Regions from separate parts of the Bacillus sp. ABA4_010 genome, predicted to be linked through region 3. Evidence: riboswitches for the same ligand, from Rfam matches in the RefSeq annotation. Region 3 holds a riboswitch; each other region holds the start of a gene.
What was found. Region 3 has a riboswitch for S-adenosylmethionine ahead of mtnW (2,3-diketo-5-methylthiopentyl-1-phosphate enolase). Riboswitches for the same ligand answer to the same signal wherever they lie in the genome.
Positions count from the first base shown of each region.

Region 1: linked by a shared signal. The riboswitch ahead of ACXAEO_RS21525 (methionine ABC transporter ATP-binding protein) and the one ahead of mtnW (2,3-diketo-5-methylthiopentyl-1-phosphate enolase) in region 3 are both predicted to bind S-adenosylmethionine.
Region 2: linked by a shared signal. The riboswitch ahead of ACXAEO_RS16115 (transporter substrate-binding domain-containing protein) and the one ahead of mtnW (2,3-diketo-5-methylthiopentyl-1-phosphate enolase) in region 3 are both predicted to bind S-adenosylmethionine.
Region 4: linked by a shared signal. The riboswitch ahead of ACXAEO_RS16680 (BMP family ABC transporter substrate-binding protein) and the one ahead of mtnW (2,3-diketo-5-methylthiopentyl-1-phosphate enolase) in region 3 are both predicted to bind S-adenosylmethionine.

Region 1 covers NZ_JBSWUN010000004.1:402,324-404,522, reverse strand. Annotated here, with positions in the region: gene ACXAEO_RS21530 (methionine ABC transporter permease) at 1-31, opposite strand, end outside; gene ACXAEO_RS21525 (methionine ABC transporter ATP-binding protein) at 24-1,049, opposite strand; SAM riboswitch class I at 1,165-1,273, opposite strand; gene ACXAEO_RS21520 (O-acetylhomoserine aminocarboxypropyltransferase/cysteine synthase family protein) at 1,454-2,199, opposite strand, start outside.
Region 2 covers NZ_JBSWUN010000003.1:3,012,919-3,015,117, reverse strand. Annotated here, with positions in the region: gene ACXAEO_RS16125 (MupG family TIM beta-alpha barrel fold protein) at 1-308, shown strand, start outside; gene rraA (ribonuclease E activity regulator RraA) at 404-886, shown strand; SAM riboswitch class I at 964-1,068, shown strand; gene ACXAEO_RS16115 (transporter substrate-binding domain-containing protein) at 1,278-2,105, shown strand.
Region 3 covers NZ_JBSWUN010000003.1:2,881,340-2,883,538, reverse strand. Annotated here, with positions in the region: gene ACXAEO_RS15510 (aminotransferase class I/II-fold pyridoxal phosphate-dependent enzyme) at 1-1,006, shown strand, start outside; SAM riboswitch class I at 1,091-1,205, shown strand; gene mtnW (2,3-diketo-5-methylthiopentyl-1-phosphate enolase) at 1,321-2,199, shown strand, end outside.
Region 4 covers NZ_JBSWUN010000003.1:3,135,017-3,137,215, forward strand. Annotated here, with positions in the region: gene ACXAEO_RS16675 (ABC transporter ATP-binding protein) at 1-256, opposite strand, end outside; gene ACXAEO_RS16680 (BMP family ABC transporter substrate-binding protein) at 343-1,356, opposite strand; SAM riboswitch class I at 1,536-1,645, opposite strand; gene ACXAEO_RS16685 (hypothetical protein) at 1,831-2,199, shown strand, end outside.

The DNA.
Region 1 (2,199 bases), on a different contig from region 3:
ATTTCAGTAGCTCAAACCATTGACTATTCATTTTCAATCACCTCGACTTCCACTCTGTTTTCTCTTACAAAGGCAATCGCATTTTCAATCACATTTGCCTCTCCAAGTAATTGCACAAACAAGGTTCCGTATGATCCTTTTTGCGTTTGTGAAATTTTCCCTTGCAAAATGTTTATATTCAAATCAAAATTGCGAATCAAGTTCGTAATAAGCGGCTGTTCCGCTGATTCACCCACAAATGTTAACTGAATAATCTTTCCGTCCGGATGTTGGCTGACAAGATGCTCAATGGTCTCTCTTGTTTGTTCCGGCTCTGTCACTTGTTTGACGAATCTTTTCGTAATTGGCTGTTTTGGATTTCGGAATACTTCCAATACTTCCCCTTGCTCTACGACTTGTCCGCTCTCCATGACCGCCACACGATGACAAATTTTACGGATGACATGCATCTCATGCGTAATTAAAACAATTGTTAGCCCAAGTTGTTCATTAATGTCCACAAGCAAGTCCAAAATGGCATCCGTCGTTTGCGGATCAAGGGCAGAAGTTGCCTCATCACAAAGTAATACCTTAGGATTATTAGCTAATGCGCGAGCGATGCCGACACGTTGCTTTTGTCCTCCGCTCAGCTGAGACGGATACGCATCCTCCCGGCCTTCTAATCCAACCAATTTGATGAGTTCATCTACTCGTCTCATCCGTTCGCTTTTCGGAACACCTGTAATCTCAAGAGGAAACGCGATGTTTTCCCTTACTGTACGCGACCATAGCAGATTGAAATGCTGGAAAATCATACTGATTTCCTGCCGAGCTTTACGGAGCTTTTCTCCTTTAATTCGACCAATGTCATTTCCTGCTACTTCAACCGTTCCTTCTGTCGGTGTTTCAAGACCGTTCAGCAGCCGGATCAAAGAGCTTTTCCCTGCTCCGCTATATCCGATAATCCCAAAGATTTCCCCAGATTTGATTTCTAAATTAACGTTATCTACCGCTGTCACATTCCCGTGTTTCGCGCGATAGATTTTTTTGACACCTGTTAATGTAATCATGCCTTCTCACCTTCTTTTGAGCCTTATTCTTTGTTGATCCGCTTCTAAACATGTCCAGACAAATTAAAAAGCCTTTCTACATATGAGTAGAAAGGCTTCAATTGTTCGGTCCTTTCTCTCATCTCTCAAAGCAATCTGCTTTGATGGAATTGGCACCATTTCAGTTTACACTGACGGTTGCCGGGCTTCATAGGGCCATATCCCTCCACCTCTCTTGATAAGAGTACTTATCGTTATCTATTTAAGTTTGTCGTTTATTGTCTAAAAGGTACGAAAGTGATTGTAGCATGGACATGATTCAAGTGTCAATCAATTAGTTGTATTTTCACTCTATTTTTAATACTCAACAAAAGCGGAATCTTCTATCACGGTTTTGTCGACTATATTCACGCGTTTTTTGGTTTTTATATGTTCACAGCCGATGACGTCAAACCCGTCGCCTCTTTAATGGCCTGCTCTAAATCTTCTACAAGGTCATCAATATGCTCAATCCCAACAGACAAGCGAATTAAATCTTCACTGACCCCCGCAGCCTTCAGCTGCTCTGCATTTAATTGCTGATGAGTCGTGCTAGCAGGATGAATAATTAAACTTTTCGCATCGCCCACATTGGCTACATGAGACCAAAGCTGAACCGAGTTGATGAGTTTCTGTCCGGCTTCTCTTCCCCCTTTAATGCCGAATACTAATACCGCACCTGCCCCTTTTGGCAAATATTTTTTCGCCTCTTCATGCTGAGGATGGTCCGCTAATTCTGGATAAAGAATCCAATCAACGGCAGGATGCTGCTCTAAGTAAGCAATTACCTTCCGAACATTTGCTACATGCTCTTTCATCCGCACATGGAGAGTTTCCAATCCAAGACTGAATTGAAATGCATTAAATGGGCTCATCGATGCGCCAATATCGCGAAGCAACTGAACTCTCGCTTTCACAATATACGCTAACGGCCCTAACGCCTCTGCATATACAATGTCATGATAACTTGGATCCGGTGTCGTAAATCCCGGAAATTTAGGCGAGTTCCAATCAAATTTACCTCCGTCAACAATTACACCGCCTAATGTCGTTCCATTGCCAAGCAGCCATTTTGTCGCCGAGTGAATGACAATATCAGCCCCATGTTCAATTGGTCGGCATAAATAAGGTG
Region 2 (2,199 bases), 130 kb from region 3:
AGTCTTCGATTTTGCCAGAAGGAGAATACCGTCTTCGTCCCGATTCCGCTAGAGATGTTATCCGTTTGATGGATACGAGAAGGGCAGAATGTGTGGAACCGACTAACACGGTGAAACGTCTGCAAGGAATGATTACGATGGATAATGACCGTTACGGACGTTACCGCGGTGAAGTGCAAATTATCTTACGGGATCTTCCAGCGGATGAACGAGTGAATGTCATCGGCCACGTTATACTAGAAGATGTCCCCCTTCTTTCCGCTGTTCATCCTGGTCAAAGGCTGGAATTGAAGAAGGTGAAGCCATAGGTTTCGGTGTCACGTTTCATTTCCTTCACCAAATGCAAAAGGAATTTTTCGGTCGTGAGCGAATGAAGAACAATGTAAGGAAGGGAGATGGGATGATGGAAGTGAGAACGGCGGATTTATGTGATGATTTCGCGGATGAATTGAACGTTTGTACGGTCGAGTTTCGGTCGTACGGCGGGAAAAGAAGGTTTTTTGGTCCAATTTCAACGGTGAACGTACACGAAGATAATGTATTGGTAAAAGAAGCTCTTGAAACGATTCCGGCAGGCCACGTATTAGTAGTGAATGGGGGAGGTTCTAGAAACTGTGCATTAATGGGCGACCGATTAGGGGAGATTGCACGAACGCGCGGGTTAGCGGGTGTTATTATTAATGGCTGTGTCAGAGATAGTGCAGAATTAGCGCAGCTAAATGTCGGGATTTTCGCCATTGGTACGCATCCGTTAAAAAGTAAAAAAGAAGGAAAAGGAGAAAGAGAGACGACCCTTCATTTCGGCGGAATCGATTGGGTTCCGGGAAGCTATGTGTATGCAGATGAAGATGGTGTTATGACAGCAGCAAGAAATCTCCTCACATGAATTCACGTAAATGATTAAAAATTCATTTGACAATATTCTCAATATTAACTAATATCATAATATGCTAAAAAATAAATATCTTATCAAGAGAGACTGAGGGACAGGCCCGATGACGTCCAGCAACCATCATTTCGATGAAAGGTGCTAATTCCTGCAGAGTGTTTCATTCTGAGAGATAAGGTTTCGATACAAAGCCTCTTTCTGATTGAAAGAGGTTTTTTTGTTTACATTAAGAGATTAAACGAATGATATTCTGAATTAACCCAATATTCAAATTAAATAGTTGCGTTCCTTTTTCGAATGTGTATCATTATTTATTCATTTTATAAATTTGGTAAGTCATTACTTATATGGTCATCATTTTCATTTATGAAAAGAAGGAGTCGAAGACATGAAAAAAAGATCTCGTTTATTAGTACCAGTAGTGGCATTAGTAGGGTTTGCCGGAGTATTGAGCGGTTGTTCGACGAAAGAAGCAGCAAATGAAGCGACGAATGAACTAGAGGAAAAAGTGATTTTAGTTGGAACCCAAAATGATTATCCGCCTTTCGCCTTCACGGATGAGAACAATGAACTAACAGGCTATGATATCGAAGTAGTGAAGGAAATTGATAAAAAGCTAGATGGTTATACATTTGAGTTTGTGGCCACGCCTTGGGATAGTATGTTCCTAGCCTTAGAGTCAAATAAAATTCAGGCCATTGCAGACCAAGTAGCGAAAACGCCAGAACGTGAAGAAAAGTACTTATTTACAGATGAATCTTATTTTGCAGCAGAAACGGTCATTGTCGTGAAGGCTGGTCGAAAGGATATTACGACCATAGAAGATTTAGAAGGGAAGAAGGTTGGGGCGTTAGCGGGTGATTCGTACACGCTATTACTGGAAGAACATAATAAAAAAGCAGATAACGATATTATTTTAAAATATAGCGAAAGTGGAAACCCTTCGGAAATTTTACAAGATGTCCAGAATGGTCGTGTGGATGCCTATGTGAATGATCCGATTATGATTCATTCGGTCATGGAAAAGTTTGATTTAGACTTAGAAGTGGTCGGACAGCCGTTAGTGAACGATAATATGGGGATTGTCTTGAAAGATGAAGAGCAAGGTGAGGAGTTGAAGGCATTAATAGATCCAATTCTAAAAGAGCTGAAAGAAGATGGGACATTAGCTAAGCTTTCAACAAAATGGACAGGCGGAGAATACATCCCTGAATAATATAAATCGACCTAGAAAATTCAAGTGGTCTGAATAACCATTGTAAATGTTCTTGAATCAAATGAAGCTGTGTCGAGTGATGAAATGGAATATA
Region 3 (2,199 bases):
TGAAGATCCCCGCAATCATAAATACTCACCGTTTCGCGGTCATTCTTTTTTGAAAGAAGCTGTCTCCGCTTTTTATGAGCGCGAATATGGAGTGAAAATCGACCCGGAAAAGGAAGTGGCGATTTTATTCGGCGGGAAAGCGGGGCTTGTGGAAATTCCCCAATGTTTATTAAATCCGGGAGATACAGTATTAGTACCAGACCCGGGCTATCCCGACTATTGGTCAGGGGTGGAACTTGCTCAGGCTCGAATGGAAACGATGCCACTTCGCGCAGAACATCAATTTCTTCCAAACTACGAAGAACTGTCAGAAGAAGTCAAACAAAAAGCGAAGCTTATGTTTTTAAATTATCCGAATAACCCGACAGGTGCGACGGCAACGTCTGCGTTTTTTGAAGAAACAGTAGACATGGCTAAACAGCATGATATTTGTGTCGTTCATGATTTTGCCTATGGAGCCGTTGGATTTGACGGACAAAAGCCGCGCAGCTTTTTACAAACAGATGGGGCGAAAGAGATTGGCATCGAAATTTATACATTCTCAAAAACATATAACATGGCGGGCTGGCGTGTTGGGTTTGCAGTAGGGAATGAAAGTGTCATTGAGGCGATTAACTTATTGCAAGATCATTTGTATGTCAGCATTTTCGGTGCGGTTCAAGCAGCAGCAGCGACAGCTTTGCTAGAGTCTCAAAGTTGTGTGGATGAACTTGTTGGATTGTATGAATCACGCCGTCGTGTCTTTATTGACGGATTGCAGCAAATTGGTTGGGATGTGCAAGCGCCTGCTGGCTCCTTTTTTGCTTGGCTGCCTGTGCCTGAAGGCTATTCGTCGGAACAGTTTGCGGATTTGTTACTGGAGGAGGCACATGTCGTTGTTGCGCCAGGCATTGGGTTCGGTGAATATGGAGAAGGATATGTTCGTGTAGGCTTATTGACGGACGAAGATCGTTTGCAGGAAGCGGTTGCCCGAATTGAACGTTTAAATTTATTTTCCAAAAAATAATTGACAAAGAAAAAAACTCCTGTCATAATCCAAACTAGATTAATTGAACATGAACTTTTTGGAAACTAACATAAATAAGCAACTTTCTTATCAAGAGCAGGTGGAGGGATGAGCCCGACGAAGCCCGGCAACCGACTTAACGATGCAAGACTGTTAAGCACGGTGCTAATTCTTACAGCAGTAAGCTGAGAGATAAGAAGAGTACTAGTAATTAGCCTCTTCTTATCGAAGAGGCTTTTTGTTTTGAGGTTGGTGCTTGATAATGTTTGCTAGAAAATGGACTATACAATCATACAGCAAAGGAGAACGGAAGCATGAGTGAAGTAATTGCGAGCTATTTGATTCATGGATTATCAGGAGGGTTCGAAAAGAAGGCAGAAGGAATTGCGCTTGGATTAACAATTGGTTCGTGGACGGATTTGCCGTTGCTTGAGCAAGAACAGCTCAAAAAGCATAAAGGGCGAGTTGTGTCAGTGACCCCTTTACAAACGGATTCAGATGAGCAGGCGTCTCAAGTGTTAATAAAAATTGCGTATCCTGCTGCCAATTTTTCAGCAGATATCCCAGCTATTTTAACGACGGTTTTCGGAAAATTATCACTTGATGGAAAAGTAAAACTTGTCGACTTAGACTTTCACGAATCATTGCTCGAGCAATTTCCTGGTCCTCGCTTTGGCATCGAGGGAATTCGAAAGAAACTTGGTGTGTACGATCGACCGCTTGTTATGAGCATCTTCAAAGGAGTGATTGGACGGGATATTAACTATTTGACTGAACAGCTTCGGGAACAGGCATTAGGTGGGGTTGATCTTGTCAAGGATGATGAAATTTTATTCGACAGCAACCTGACGCCGTTTGAAAAACGAATTACGGAAGGAAAGCGAGTGCTAGATGAGGTGTTTGCCCAAACAGGGCATCGTACGTTGTACGCCGTCAACTTGACAGGCCGTACATTTGACTTAAGAGAGAAAGCGAAGCGCGCCGCTGAACTTGGTGCAGATGCCTTGCTATTTAATGTATTTGCTTACGGGTTGGACGTGCTACAAGCATTGCGTGAAGATGATGAGATTGCGCTTCCGATTATGGCTCATCCAGCTGTCAGCGGGGCATCAACACCGTCCCCCTATTACGGCTTTTCGTATTCGCTACTACTTGGGAAGCTATTGCGCATCGCGGGAGCAGATTTATCGCTC
Region 4 (2,199 bases), 250 kb from region 3:
GCTGATGGACCATGCCAATTCCGTGATTAATCGCATCAGACGGATTCGTAAACGATACTCTTTTCCCGTTTAAAACAACTTCTCCTGCTGTCGGCTGCTCCATGCCATACAACATTCGCATTAATGTCGTTTTTCCTGCTCCGTTTTCTCCTACAATCGCATGTACTTCCCCTTCTTTAAGGGAAAACGAAATACCTTCATTGGCTGTAAACGAGCCGTACTGTTTGGTCATATTTTTCATTTCTAATCGATGCATCGTTATCCTTTCCCTCCTTTACTCTGTGGAAGCAGAAAAGGGAAACCGACTACGAATATATGCAGTCGGCCCGCTTTCTGATCGTTTTACTTTAATGGATCTGTCACTTCAATCTTTCCTGCGACAATCTCATCTTTCAATGCTTTCACTTGGTCAATCACTTCTTGTCCGACAAACGGGTTAAGAGGTGTTGCACTGTCTCTTGTGACATAAGTGACGCCTACTCCATCTTCTTTTAATCCATATGCCACGACACCAGCTTCAAGCGTCTCTTCTGTAAATGCCTTTACGGTTTCGTAGGCAGCCGTATCCGTTCCTTTTAATTGCGATAACACAATGTGAGCTGGGTCAAGCTCTGTTCGGTCTACATCTTGTCCTGCTGTATAGAACCCTTTTTCTTTTGCTGCTTCAAATACGCCAAGGTCACCTACCGCAGCCGCTCCTGCTACAAAGTCGGCACCATTTGATGCTTGCAGCAATGCCATTTCTTTCGCTTTAGCTGGGTCTGTAAAGCTTCCTACATAGTTAATAAGAAATTCCGCTTCCGGATTTGTCGCTTTTAATCCTTCTTCAAAGCCGACAGTCCATTTTTTCAACAACGGAATATCCATCGCGACCACCATACCGACTTTATTCGTTTTCGTTGATAAACCAGCTGCTGCTCCAAGTAAATAAGCAGCTTCTTGCTCACGGAAGGTGACACTGCGCACATTTGGCAAATCAACAACGGTATCAATGATGGCAAACTGACGATCTGGATTTTCCGTTGCGACTTTTTTCAACGCATCTTCCGATTCAAAAGATGAAGTAATAATTAAGTCATAGCCTTCGGCAACCGCTGCACGAAGATTATCTTCAATGGCTGCATGATCTGTTGATTCAATCGTTTTTAGTTCTACACCAAACTCTTCTGCAGCTTTTTTCGCGCCTTCATCCATCTGCTGGAAAAACGGGTTCACACCAATTTTTTCAGGCAATACAAGCGCAATCCGTTTTGTTCCGCTTTGTTCCTCTCCACCTTCGTTAGAGGAAGATGGTGATGATTGGCAGCCTGCTAATAATAGAGCGAAGACTGTAAATAACAATAGTAATTTTTTCATAATATCCTCCTTATGTAGTTCGCAATTAATTTACACATCTCAATAATTCCAATGTCATTATGACACGATTCAACTGAAAACACAAACATTTTTTTGTTTAGAATTAAAAATGTTCGTATTTTACCAACTCAAAAAGAAAACCTCATCCCATAAGGAAGAGGTTTTCTGCCGATCACTCTTCCTTATCTTCAGAACGTCAACCGTTCTTCAGGATTTGGCACCTTTCTGTTTATAAAACAGTGGTTGCCGGGCTTCGCAGGGCCAGTCCCTCCGCCTCTCTTGATAAGGATATATTTTTTAATTGTTTATAATTTTAATAAAAATGAGATATTTGTCAACCCTTTTTTTATTTTTCCGATTACAATAGTTGGATTTTCTTTTTTAAAAAACGCCCGCTACCTATCATTCATTTTGGAAGAAACTTTTTCCTGGATTGTTTCGTATTACATATTGGAAGAAAAAGGGGGAACTCGTATGAAAATGGAAGAGATTTCATCACTACGAAAGCATCAATTTATTTTGTTAAATTGCGGTATGGCCATTATGTTTTTTATCCTCATAGCAAGCGTGGAGTTAGGTTTGTCAATGCGCGGGCTTTATATAAGTTTAATTGTTTTTATGCTCGCTCAAGTCATCACCACTATCCGAATCCAGCAGCCGCTTCTTTACGTCTTTTCTCACAAAATGCGAAAGCTGATGCAATATGAGCAGAAGAAAATGGGGACACAATGGAAAGCACAACAAAAACTGATCGTCGTTCTTCAGTCTTTTTTAATCCTTATGTTCTTGTTTCAGGCATGGCTAATGGGCGATCAGCCTTTCTATTTTCCGGGAGAGCGTTCT